One region of the Clostridium isatidis genome, then DNA from elsewhere that is predicted to be linked to it. Evidence: a T-box and tRNA genes for the amino acid it is inferred to sense, from the RefSeq annotation. Region 1 holds a T-box; the other holds one or more tRNA genes.
What was found. A T-box is a leader RNA that pairs with one kind of tRNA and senses whether it is charged. The one in region 1 lies ahead of gltX (glutamate--tRNA ligase), so its partner is inferred to be a tRNA-Glu.
Positions count from the first base shown of each region.

Region 1 (5,427 bases):
TTGAAATCTAGCTTTTGTTTTCTCTTCTCCTAATATTTGCATAATTGTATAAAGATCTGGAGTATTGCTTCTATGAGATAAAGCTGCTCTTACAGCTCCTGCTACATCAGAAATCATTCCCTTATATTGATCTGGATTAGCTTTATATTCTTTTCTATTAGCACAATATCCAAGCTTTGCTCCTATTTCTTTTAATTCTTCAAACCAAGCTTCTTGGCTTCCAGAATTAAAGTTAAATTCATCCTTATAAACTTTAATGATTTCTTTTGCTGCTTCTAAAGATAATGTCTTTGGAAGTTCTACATTTTCAGCTGTTTCCTTGTTAAATAATTCATCAAAGAAGTAATCTATCTTTCCTCTAACATCTTCCCATTTTGCAAAGTCCTTTCTTGGTTTTGGACCTTCCTTATCAATATTGAAAATCGCCTTAGCCATTGCTTCATTATTAGTTACTAATTCATACATCTCTTTATCATATTCTTTAGCCCAAGCAGTATATAAACCATATACCTTATCTGCTTTAAACTTACAAATAACATCTTTACTTACATCATTTAATTTAACTATGTCAAATAATGCTCCTGATTTATTCATTTTATCTAACGAAACTGGGAACTCATGATAATCAGCATCTGGATTTTCTGTTCTCCATTCTTCAAAACTTGAATTTATAATGTTTAGTAAATATTCAATTACTGATTGAGCAGGATATCCAACTTCAGTATAGTATGAAACTGCAGCTTCTGCATCTTTTCTCTTCGATAATTTTCTCTTAGATCCATTATCATTTTTCATTATCGTTGGGATATGCGCATACTCTGGTCTTTCTAAGCCTAATACATCAAATAATTGTACATGTATTGGTAATGACGATAACCATTCTTCTCCTCTTATTACATGAGTTGTTCTCATTAATGCATCATCAACTACGTGAGCAAAATGATATGTTGGAAGACCATCTCCCTTAATGATTACTATATCTTGATTATTTTCTGGGAAACTTATATCTCCCTTTATTAAGTCATGAAAATCAACCCTATTTTCTATATTGCCTGGTGATTTAAATCTTATGATATAGTTTTCTCCATTTTTTATTTTTTCCATTGCTTCTTCTGGAGATAAATTTCTATCTGTTGCAAATTCACCATAATATCCTGGAGTTATTTTTGCTTCAATTTGTCTTTCTCTTAAAGCTGCTAATTCTTCAGGTGTAGCAAAGGATGGATAAGCTAATCCTTTTCTTATAAGGTCCTTTGCAAAAGCTTCATAAATTTCTTGTCTCTGACTTTGACGATATGGACCATACTCTCCTACTGAACTATCTTCTCCAGTCATTCCTTCATTAAAGTCCATTCCAAAATTATGCATTGTTTCTATTGTATCTTTAATTGCACCTTTTACTTCCCTTTTTTGATCTGTATCTTCTATTCTTAAAAAGAAAACACCTTCACTTTGACTTGCTAATCTTTCATTTATCAAAGCTGCAAAAACTCCTCCAATATGTTGGAAGCCTGTTGGGGATGGCGCATATCTTGATACTATTGCACCTTCTTTTAAATTTCTTTTTGGATATTTTTTAATATAATATTCTGGTGTTTTATCAATGTTTGGGAAAATTAAATCTGCTAATTTTTCTAAACTCATTTGTTCATTCATTCCTTTCTATAAATAAAAAAATCTCTCCTCCCAATATAATAGGACGAAAGATATTATTCCGCGTTACCACCTAAATTGATTAGTATTATTACTAATCCACTCAAAGTCTCTATAAGGGGAGAACCCATAAACCTACTTGCATATAATGCTGTTTCAGTTTATAACTCCAGAGCTTCTTTCCATAGCTTTAAATTCCAGGCTTCCACCCTTCCCAGATCTCTATAATTTAAACTACTATGTACTCTTCTCCTTCAAAGTCTTTATATTACTTTTATTCAGTAATATTATACATATACAATTAGTATTTGTAAATATGCTATATTTATTCATTTACTCCTTTGTAATATTTTTGCATATTCTATGTAAGGAATAAATTTCTAAAAATTTGTATAGTATTAATAGATGATTATATTAATTTTAGGAGATACAAAATGAAAAAATTATTAATTCTTATAAGTTTAATTATTTTAGCGTCGATTTCAGGATTTTTATCCTACAAAATAATAAATATTATAAATTCAAAAGAACCAAATACTAACTTACCTCCTAATAATAGTTCAATACCTGAAAATAGTATTCCTAAAGAAGAAACTAATAAGGAAAAAGCTGAAAAACTACTAAAAACAATGACTTTAGAAGAAAAGGTAGGTCAAATATTTTTAGTTAGATGTAATCCAGAAACAGCAATAGAAGATATTCAAAAATATAATATAGGCGGTTTTATATTATTCGATGCTAATATTGTTAATCAAACTAAAGAGTCCTTAGCTTCAACAATAGAAAGTTATCAGGAAACTTCTGATATACCTCTATTAATTGCAATAGATGAAGAAGGTGGTACAGTTAATAGATTAAGCTGGTATCCGGAGTTTAGAGGCGTACCTTTTTATTCTCCACAAGACTTATATAATGAAGGCGGCTATCCTTTAATAGAAAGTGATACTGAAGAAAAAGCTAAATTATTAAAAAACTTAGGTATTAATTTAAATTTAGCGCCTGTTGCTGATATATCTACTAATCCATATGATTTTATTTATGATAGAAGCTTTGGAAAGAATGCATCTGAAACTTCAAAATATGTAGAAACTGTAATTAAAGTAATGAAGAAACAAAATATTGGTTCTACTTTAAAACACTTTCCTGGCTATGGTAATAATTTAGACACTCATACTGGTATATCTATCGATGAAAGAAGCTATCAGAACTTTATAGAAAATGACTTTCTTCCATTTAAAGCAGGAATTCAAGCTGGAGCTGGAAGTATTTTAGTTTCACATAACATAGTAAAATCTATGGATGAAACCTTGCCCGCATCCCTTTCAGCAAAAGTCAATAAAATAATAAGAAAAGAACTAAACTTTGATGGGGTTGTTATGACTGATGATCTTAAAATGGACGCGATAAAAGAATATATTGGTGACTCCTCTTCTGCAGTATTAGCAGTAAAAGCTGGAAATGATTTGATAATAGCCTCTAACTTTGAAGTCCAAATTCCATCAGTACTAGAAGCTGTAAAAGCTGGAGAGATATCAGAAGAGAGAATTGATGAAGCAGTTATAAGAATTCTTATCTGGAAGCTTGAACTAGGTATCTTATAATATTAAAAATTTCGGCTATGTTTTATTAGATTAAGTTAATTTTAGAAGCTAAATAATGATATTTGAAATAAATCTATAATGACTATTAAAATTTCTTTCACAGACTATCAATTTATTCATGATATCATTATTTAGCTTTTTATGCTTAGTGGCAAAAAAATCAAACTATAAGCGGAATTAAAAATAATATTATACATTGTAAATTATTTTCATCTTACTATTTTCTTAACTAAAGATCCTATACCAATACCATTTAGTATTAATCCTAGTATCATCTCTATATTATTTATAAAGTATGACATGGGAGCTGGTGTAGCTTCATTTACTCCAACGGAAGCAAAGGCCCCAACGCTTAAATTTAGACTCTCATTGAAATCTTTTAAAAATTGCCTAAATTCAATCCCTTGAAGGCTTGTGTATCTTATTAATTTTTCATCAACAATTATTCCAAATATTAAATATAAAATTGAAAATATTAATATCATCACAAATGAAAAAATTAATGTATAAGATGGTCGTTCCCCATAACCGCAGGTTAAATAACCAAAAAGAGAAATTAACCTTGGTATTGGTTTTAATGCCTTTCTCTGTGTTTTTCTACATAGAAAATAATATTCTCCAAAGTTATTTCCTAAATTATTTTCTTTAAACTTATCAGCTATATTTTCATATACTTGATATATTCCTTCATATTCATCTCTTGTTTTATATCTTAACTTTATTTTATCTATAAAGGCCTTTTCATCTAATTTACTTTTATCCTTATCATCAAATTCAAAATCCTCTATATATGTATTTACTATTTTTATTCCTGACAAATCAGTATCCTTAATTTTTATCATTTTTAAGTCTGTATTGATAATTATCATACTTCTCATATAAGATAACTCAAAATTTGTATTATTTATATTACAAGAATCGAAAATAACATAACTTAAATTACAACTATAGAATTTTGAATATATTTCACATAAAGTAAAGTTGCAAGATAAATTATCTTCCTTATTAAGATTTGGTGGAGTACTACTTTCTTCTTTAACAAAAGAACATCCCTCAAAAGTAACTCCAGCTCCAAAGAAACTACATTCTATAAAGTAACATCCTATAAACCTACAATTTTTAAACTTTATATTTGAAAATTTACAATTGATAAATTTAGTGCAAACTATATCTAAATCTATAATTTCTATAAATTCTTCTTCTAATCTAGAATGTCCTCCTCCAAATATCTTACTGTTAAATTCTTTATAACTATACACTTCATCCGGATTATACTTACTACTAAGATTTTTTCTTTCTTTTATATAATTAAATAATTTTGTATTATTTTGCATTCTTTTATCTAATTGAATTTCTGCTTTATAAATTTCTTCTTTAAAGTTTATATAAGCCATTAAAAAGTACTCCTTATTAATAATTTATTATTTATTATTATCTCTAATAATGACTTTATTAAACTTCTAAGATTTATTTTTATTATCAACATTAAATTATTTCTTTGAGTTTATTAGCTATAAATTCCAAGATTTTTTTAGTAAATTTATTGTTTCCTCAATTTCCTTTAAAGTTAAAGCACCATATCCCATAAATACAATGCTCTCTTTATTATCATAATTTATATAAGAATTAGATAAACCTAAAACTCTTATTTTATTTTCTGCTGCCTTTTTTATTAGTTCTTCCTCACTCATTCCATTGTTTACTTTTAATAATAAATGAAGACCAGCATTAGTTCCTATTATTTCTGTATTATTTAAATTCTTCTTAATTTGCGAAACTAAAACTTCTCTTTTTTTCTTATAAATGTTCCTCATTTTATTTAAATGCCTTTCAAAATGCCCTTCTGAAATAAACTTATATAAGGCTTGTTGAATAACCCTTGAAACTGTGCAGGCATAAAAACTAAAATTTTCTTTATATATTTTTAATAAAGATTTGGGAAGGACCATATACGCTACTCTTATTGATGGTGCAAAGGCTTTAGAAAATGTTCCTAAATATATTACTTTTTCATCATTATCTAAGCTTTGCAGTGAAGGAATTGGTCTTCCCTCGAATCTAAATTCACTATCATAATCATCTTCTATAATATATCTATTTTTACTTTCTCTTGCCCAACTTAATAATTCCATTCTTCTTTTTATTGGCATTATTACTCCTGTTGGAAACTGAT
Region 1 covers NZ_CP016786.1:2,027,520-2,032,946, forward strand. The annotation lists gene gltX (glutamate--tRNA ligase) at 1-1,644, opposite strand, end outside; T-box leader at 1,693-1,920, opposite strand; gene BEN51_RS09640 (glycoside hydrolase family 3 protein) at 2,088-3,254, shown strand; gene BEN51_RS09645 (pentapeptide repeat-containing protein) at 3,464-4,648, opposite strand; gene pdxR (MocR-like pyridoxine biosynthesis transcription factor PdxR) at 4,766-5,427, opposite strand, start outside.

Region 2 (5,427 bases), 810 kb from region 1:
ATTTTCATTTACTCTAATATCTTCTAAATAATATTTCAATACTAAATTCTTTATATTTTTAAAATTTGTATTTTCTGAAAAATATCCTATAGCTTGATTATCTATATTTATCTTATAAGCAGTTACTTTCCCTGTTATAGCTTTATATATTTCATCAAAAAAATTTCCTTCATTATATATAAAATAAAAGCCTATATCCTTATTTAAATTATTAACTGTTTCTGCATTTACAAGTTTTATATTAATATTTAATAAAAGAACAATTAATGTTATAAATATATTAATCATTCTTATCTTATTAAAAGACGTCGAACTCGTATCCATATGTTCTCCTTTCATTTTTTAGGATTAAACAACGACATTTAATAGTTTTCCCACTTTTAAAAATATTATTCTCTATATCTGATTATTGTTGTATTGAGCCTCTCCTTACACTTTGTTATAATTAATTTACTGTTTAATATTAATTAGAAAGGTAGGTGTTAATATGAGTACCTTTATGTTTAAATCAAAACCTTCAAAATTTACTCCTCTTAGTAATATTTTTATAGAAAGGTATATGCCCAAAGCCCGTGGAGAATTTATTAAGGTATATATTTTAATGCTTAAATATAGTTATACTGGAGAAATTGGAGTAAATACATCTATTTTAGCAACTATATTAGATCTTTTAGAATCAGATATAATAAATGCATTAAATTATTGGAATGAAGAAGGTGTTATTAAATTAACCCCTATCGACAAAATGGGAAACTTCAATATAGAATTTATTGATTTAACTTCAGAAAATGATGCAAGTAGTAATGAAATTAACTTGTTAGAAGAATTATCAAATGAAGCTAATAAGGGAATGATAAGAGATATAGAAAAGCTAATGGGAAGACCTGTTTCCCCATCTGAAATAACAGCATACATACAATGGAAACAAGATTATAATTTTTCTCCTGAGCTTATATTGCTATTGATAAATTATTGCGTATCTAAAGGAAAAAATAATTATAGATATATCGAAAAAGTTGCAATAGCTTGGCATGAACTTAATATAAAAACAGTAGAAGATGCTCAAAACTATATCAGAAAAACAGAAGACAAATGGGGAACTTATAGAGAAATACTCAAATTTTTAGGAATTAGAAATACAGAAATAATGAAACCTCAAGAAGATATGCTTGAAAAATGGACCACAGTTTATAGTTTCTCTTTAGATGTAATAAAAAAGGCTTGTGATATATGCTTCCAGAGATTAAATAGGGCAGATTTTAAATATATAGATGGAATACTATCTAGCTGGCATAAGGATAATCTTAAAAGCTTAAAAGATATTGAAGAAAAAGAAACTGCTTATAAAAATTCCTCTTCTAATAAGACTTATAATAATAAAACTACCACATATAATAAATCTAATTTAAAATTTAATAATTTTAAGGGCCGCGATTATGATTACGATTCCTTAGAAAAAAAATTGTTAGGATGGGATAAAGATGATTAAAGGTTATCAGAAAGAATTATCATTAATCTATGAAAATATAAGATTAGAAGAACAAAAAAAATTAGAAATTAGACGTAAAGAAATTGAAGAGAAATATCCTGAGATTCTAGAGTTTGATAATTTAATTCAAAAAAAATCTCTTAATCTCACCTTATCTATATTAAAAGGAATAAGCGAAGAAGAAATAAAGAATATTAGAGAAGAGATAACTGATTTAAGATTCAAAAAATATGAAGCTTTAGTTGCTAAAGGTTATGATCCTGAATATTTAAATCTTAGGTATCAATGTCAAAAGTGTAAAGATCAAGGCTTCATAGGAAATAAAAGATGTTCTTGTTACAAACAGAAATTAATAAATCTTTATTATAAAGATTCCGATCTAAAAGAAAACCTTAAGACTAATAACTTTAATAATTTAGATCTTTCGCTATTCCCTAATTATAAGATTAGTGATGATAAGTATACTCCAAGAAGGAATATTGAAAATATAGTGAAATATTTTAAGGAAGAATTTATACCTAATTTCAATAACATGGATGAAAATATTTTATTTTATGGCAATTCTGGTACTGGTAAAACATTTTTAAGCTGCTGTATTGCGAAGGAACTTTTAGATAATGGTCACCTAGTAGTTTACAGAACAATTGATGAATTAATAAAAAATTTAAGAGAAATAATCTTTGAAAATAATCATGAACTAGAAGATCTACTAATAAATTGTGATTTCCTAATAATCGATGACTTAGGAGCTGAACAGATAACAGATTTCTCTACTACAGAATTTTTTAATCTTTTAAATAAAAAATTATTAAAGAAAAAGAAAATGCTTGTATCAACTAACTTATCTCTATCTGATATAAGTAAAATCTATACTGAGAGGATTTCTTCAAGATTACTTGGAAACTTTAAATTATATAAATTTTATTCAGAAGATATAAGAATTCAATTAAATTTAAAGAAAAGATAATTAATTAAATATGCTATTTATACAGTTAGAAAATACTATATTTCTAACTGTATTTTTTAAACAAAAAAAGACTTTGGAATAATCCAAAGTCTTTTTTGGAGCTGGCAATAGGACTCGAACCTACAACCTGCTGATTACAAGTCAGCTGCTCTACCATTGAGCCATGCCAGCATAATTATCTATATTATTTAAAGTGGCGACCCAGAAGGGGCTCGAACCCTCGACCTCCGGCGTGACAGGCCGGCACTCTAACCAACTGAGCTACTGGGCCTAACTTGGTGGAAACAACAGGGATCGAACCTGTGACCCCCTGCTTGTAAGGCAGGTGCTCTCCCAGCTGAGCTATGCTTCCATATTGGTGACTCCTAGGGGAATCGAACCCCTGTTACCACCGTGAAAGGGTGGTGTCTTAACCGCTTGACCAAGGAGCCATGTTAAGTGGAGCTGGCAATAGGACTCGAACCTACAACCTGCTGATTACAAGTCAGCTGCTCTACCATTGAGCCATGCCAGCACAATAATATATTTATATTTAAATGGCGACCCAGAAGGGGCTCGAACCCTCGACCTCCGGCGTGACAGGCCGGCACTCTAACCAACTGAGCTACTGGGCCAACTTGGTGGAAACAACAGGGATCGAACCTGTGACCCCCTGCTTGTAAGGCAGGTGCTCTCCCAGCTGAGCTATGCTTCCATAATTGGTGACTCCTAGGGGAATCGAACCCCTGTTACCACCGTGAAAGGGTGGTGTCTTAACCGCTTGACCAAGGAGCCATATTATATTTTACAAATAAGCATTTTAAAGTGGCGACCCAGAAGGGGCTCGAACCCTCGACCTCCGGCGTGACAGGCCGGCACTCTAACCAGCTGAGCTACTGGGCCAACTTGGTGGAAACAACAGGGATCGAACCTGTGACCCCCTGCTTGTAAGGCAGGTGCTCTCCCAGCTGAGCTATGCTTCCATATTGGTGACTCCTAGGGGAATCGAACCCCTGTTACCACCGTGAAAGGGTGGTGTCTTAACCGCTTGACCAAGGAGCCAAATCTACTTAAAATGTCCTCTCTCAAAGAGCACATTATTTATAATACATAAAGTTTTATCTTATGTCAACACTTTTTTACAACTTTTTTATTTTATTGTTTTTTATAAAGTTGCTACTTATATCTTTACCATTATTATAAATTTCATTACATATTTTGTCCAATATTTATAAACTTTTTTTACTGTGATAAAATATATTTATTATACTTTAAGGAGTTTTATTATGATATATCATGATTTAATTATAGTTGGTGGTGGTGCTTCTGGACTTATGGCTGCCATAACCGCAAAAGATTATGGTTTAGATGTTGCTATTATAGAAGCTACTGATCGAATAGGAAAAAAAATTCTTACAACTGGTAATGGAAGATGTAACATTTCTAATAAAGGTATTTCTTCTCCATTTATAAATTACCATAGTGAGAATAATAACTTTTTTATTAATACTCTAACTTCATTTACCGTTGAGGATACAGAGAACTTTTTTCTAACTTTAGGTTTACCTATTATAGAACTTCAAAATAAAAAATTATATCCAAAATCATTACAAGCTTCTTCTGTTGTGGATATTTTTAGATTAGCACTAGAAGATAAAAACATACCTTTATACACAAGCTGCAAAATAAAAGATATCCACAAGAATAAGAGATTTATTTTATCCACAGATAATGATGAATATAAGTTATTCACATGTAACAAATTGGTTTTAGCTTGTGGAGGAAAATCTGCTGTAAAAACAGGTTCAGATGGGTCAGGTTATAATTTAGCAAAATCCCTTGGCCATAGCTTAATTGAACCTATACCTGGTATTGTTCAACTAAAACTTGATGCTCCTTATTTAAAATCTATTTCTGGAGTTAAGTTTGATGGATATGCAACTTTACTTGTAAATAATGAAGCCATACGAAAGGAATTTGGTGAAATCCTATTTACCGATTATGGAATATCTGGTCCACCAATTCTTCAAATATCAGGCTTGGCATCAAGATCATTTTCAAAAAATGAAAAGGTTGAAATTGTAGTTGATATGATGCCAAAGGAAAGTAAAGAATATTTATCTGATTTTATTGAAAATCATCTAGCTGTATTTTCCTATAGATCAATATCTAATGCTCTAATTGGAATAATAAATAAAAAGCTTATTCCTACTATTCTGAAATGTGCAGGAATACAAAATATACATACTCCTTGTTATGAGCTAACTTGGAAAGAAAAAAATAATTTAATTAATTTATTAAAAGAATGGAAATTTACTTGTATCGGTACTAATGGATTTAATCAAGCTCAAGTTACAATTGGAGGAGTTAACACAAAAGAAGTTAATCCAAACACCCTAGAATCAAAAATAGTTAAGGACTTATACTTCTGTGGTGAAATATTAGACGTGGATGGAGATTGTGGTGGTTTTAATCTCCAATGGGCTTGGAGCTCAGGTCACTTCGTTGCAGAAAGCATTTATACCAGCATACAAAACAAAAAATAATAACAAAAAACTCTTCTGTAGAATAAGCAGAAGAGTTTTTATATTTTTTATAAATTAGTAAAATTGATTATTTCCTTAATTATTAATGGCTTTCATTTTTCCTTCTAATTTTGTTAATTCTTTACCTTCTGAATTTATAACCTTATGTTTTATAGTTAAGGTTCCATCTTCATTTTCTATTATCTTTGATAGTACTTTTACTTCTTCACCATATCTACATTCTTTTTCAAATATAACCTTTATTTCTTCTAACATATAATTATCAACTATATTTTTAGGTAAACTTTCTATCGACCATTCAATATATTTTGTATTATTTACATGTCCATTAGAATCAATATCAGAATATCTCACCTTAAATGTTTCTTCATAATCGTACTCTTCAAAATCACTCAATCTAGGAAGCTTAAATTCACCTTCCATATCTCCTTCTTCACCATATACAG
Region 2 covers NZ_CP016786.1:2,842,145-2,847,571, forward strand. The annotation lists gene BEN51_RS13495 (peptidoglycan DD-metalloendopeptidase family protein) at 1-339, opposite strand, end outside; gene BEN51_RS13500 (DnaD domain protein) at 488-1,489, shown strand; gene BEN51_RS13505 (ATP-binding protein) at 1,482-2,456, shown strand; tRNA gene BEN51_RS13510 (tRNA-Thr) at 2,553-2,627, opposite strand; tRNA gene BEN51_RS13515 (tRNA-Asp) at 2,651-2,727, opposite strand; tRNA gene BEN51_RS13520 (tRNA-Val) at 2,733-2,808, opposite strand; tRNA gene BEN51_RS13525 (tRNA-Glu) at 2,813-2,887, opposite strand; tRNA gene BEN51_RS13530 (tRNA-Thr) at 2,896-2,970, opposite strand; tRNA gene BEN51_RS13535 (tRNA-Asp) at 2,994-3,070, opposite strand; tRNA gene BEN51_RS13540 (tRNA-Val) at 3,075-3,150, opposite strand; tRNA gene BEN51_RS13545 (tRNA-Glu) at 3,156-3,230, opposite strand; tRNA gene BEN51_RS13550 (tRNA-Asp) at 3,262-3,338, opposite strand; tRNA gene BEN51_RS13555 (tRNA-Val) at 3,343-3,418, opposite strand; tRNA gene BEN51_RS13560 (tRNA-Glu) at 3,423-3,497, opposite strand; gene BEN51_RS13565 (BaiN/RdsA family NAD(P)/FAD-dependent oxidoreductase) at 3,722-4,981, shown strand; gene BEN51_RS13570 (acyl-[acyl-carrier-protein] thioesterase) at 5,057-5,427, opposite strand, start outside.
Region 2: it has a tRNA-Glu gene. The T-box ahead of gltX (glutamate--tRNA ligase) is inferred to sense a tRNA for this amino acid. The anticodon was not compared.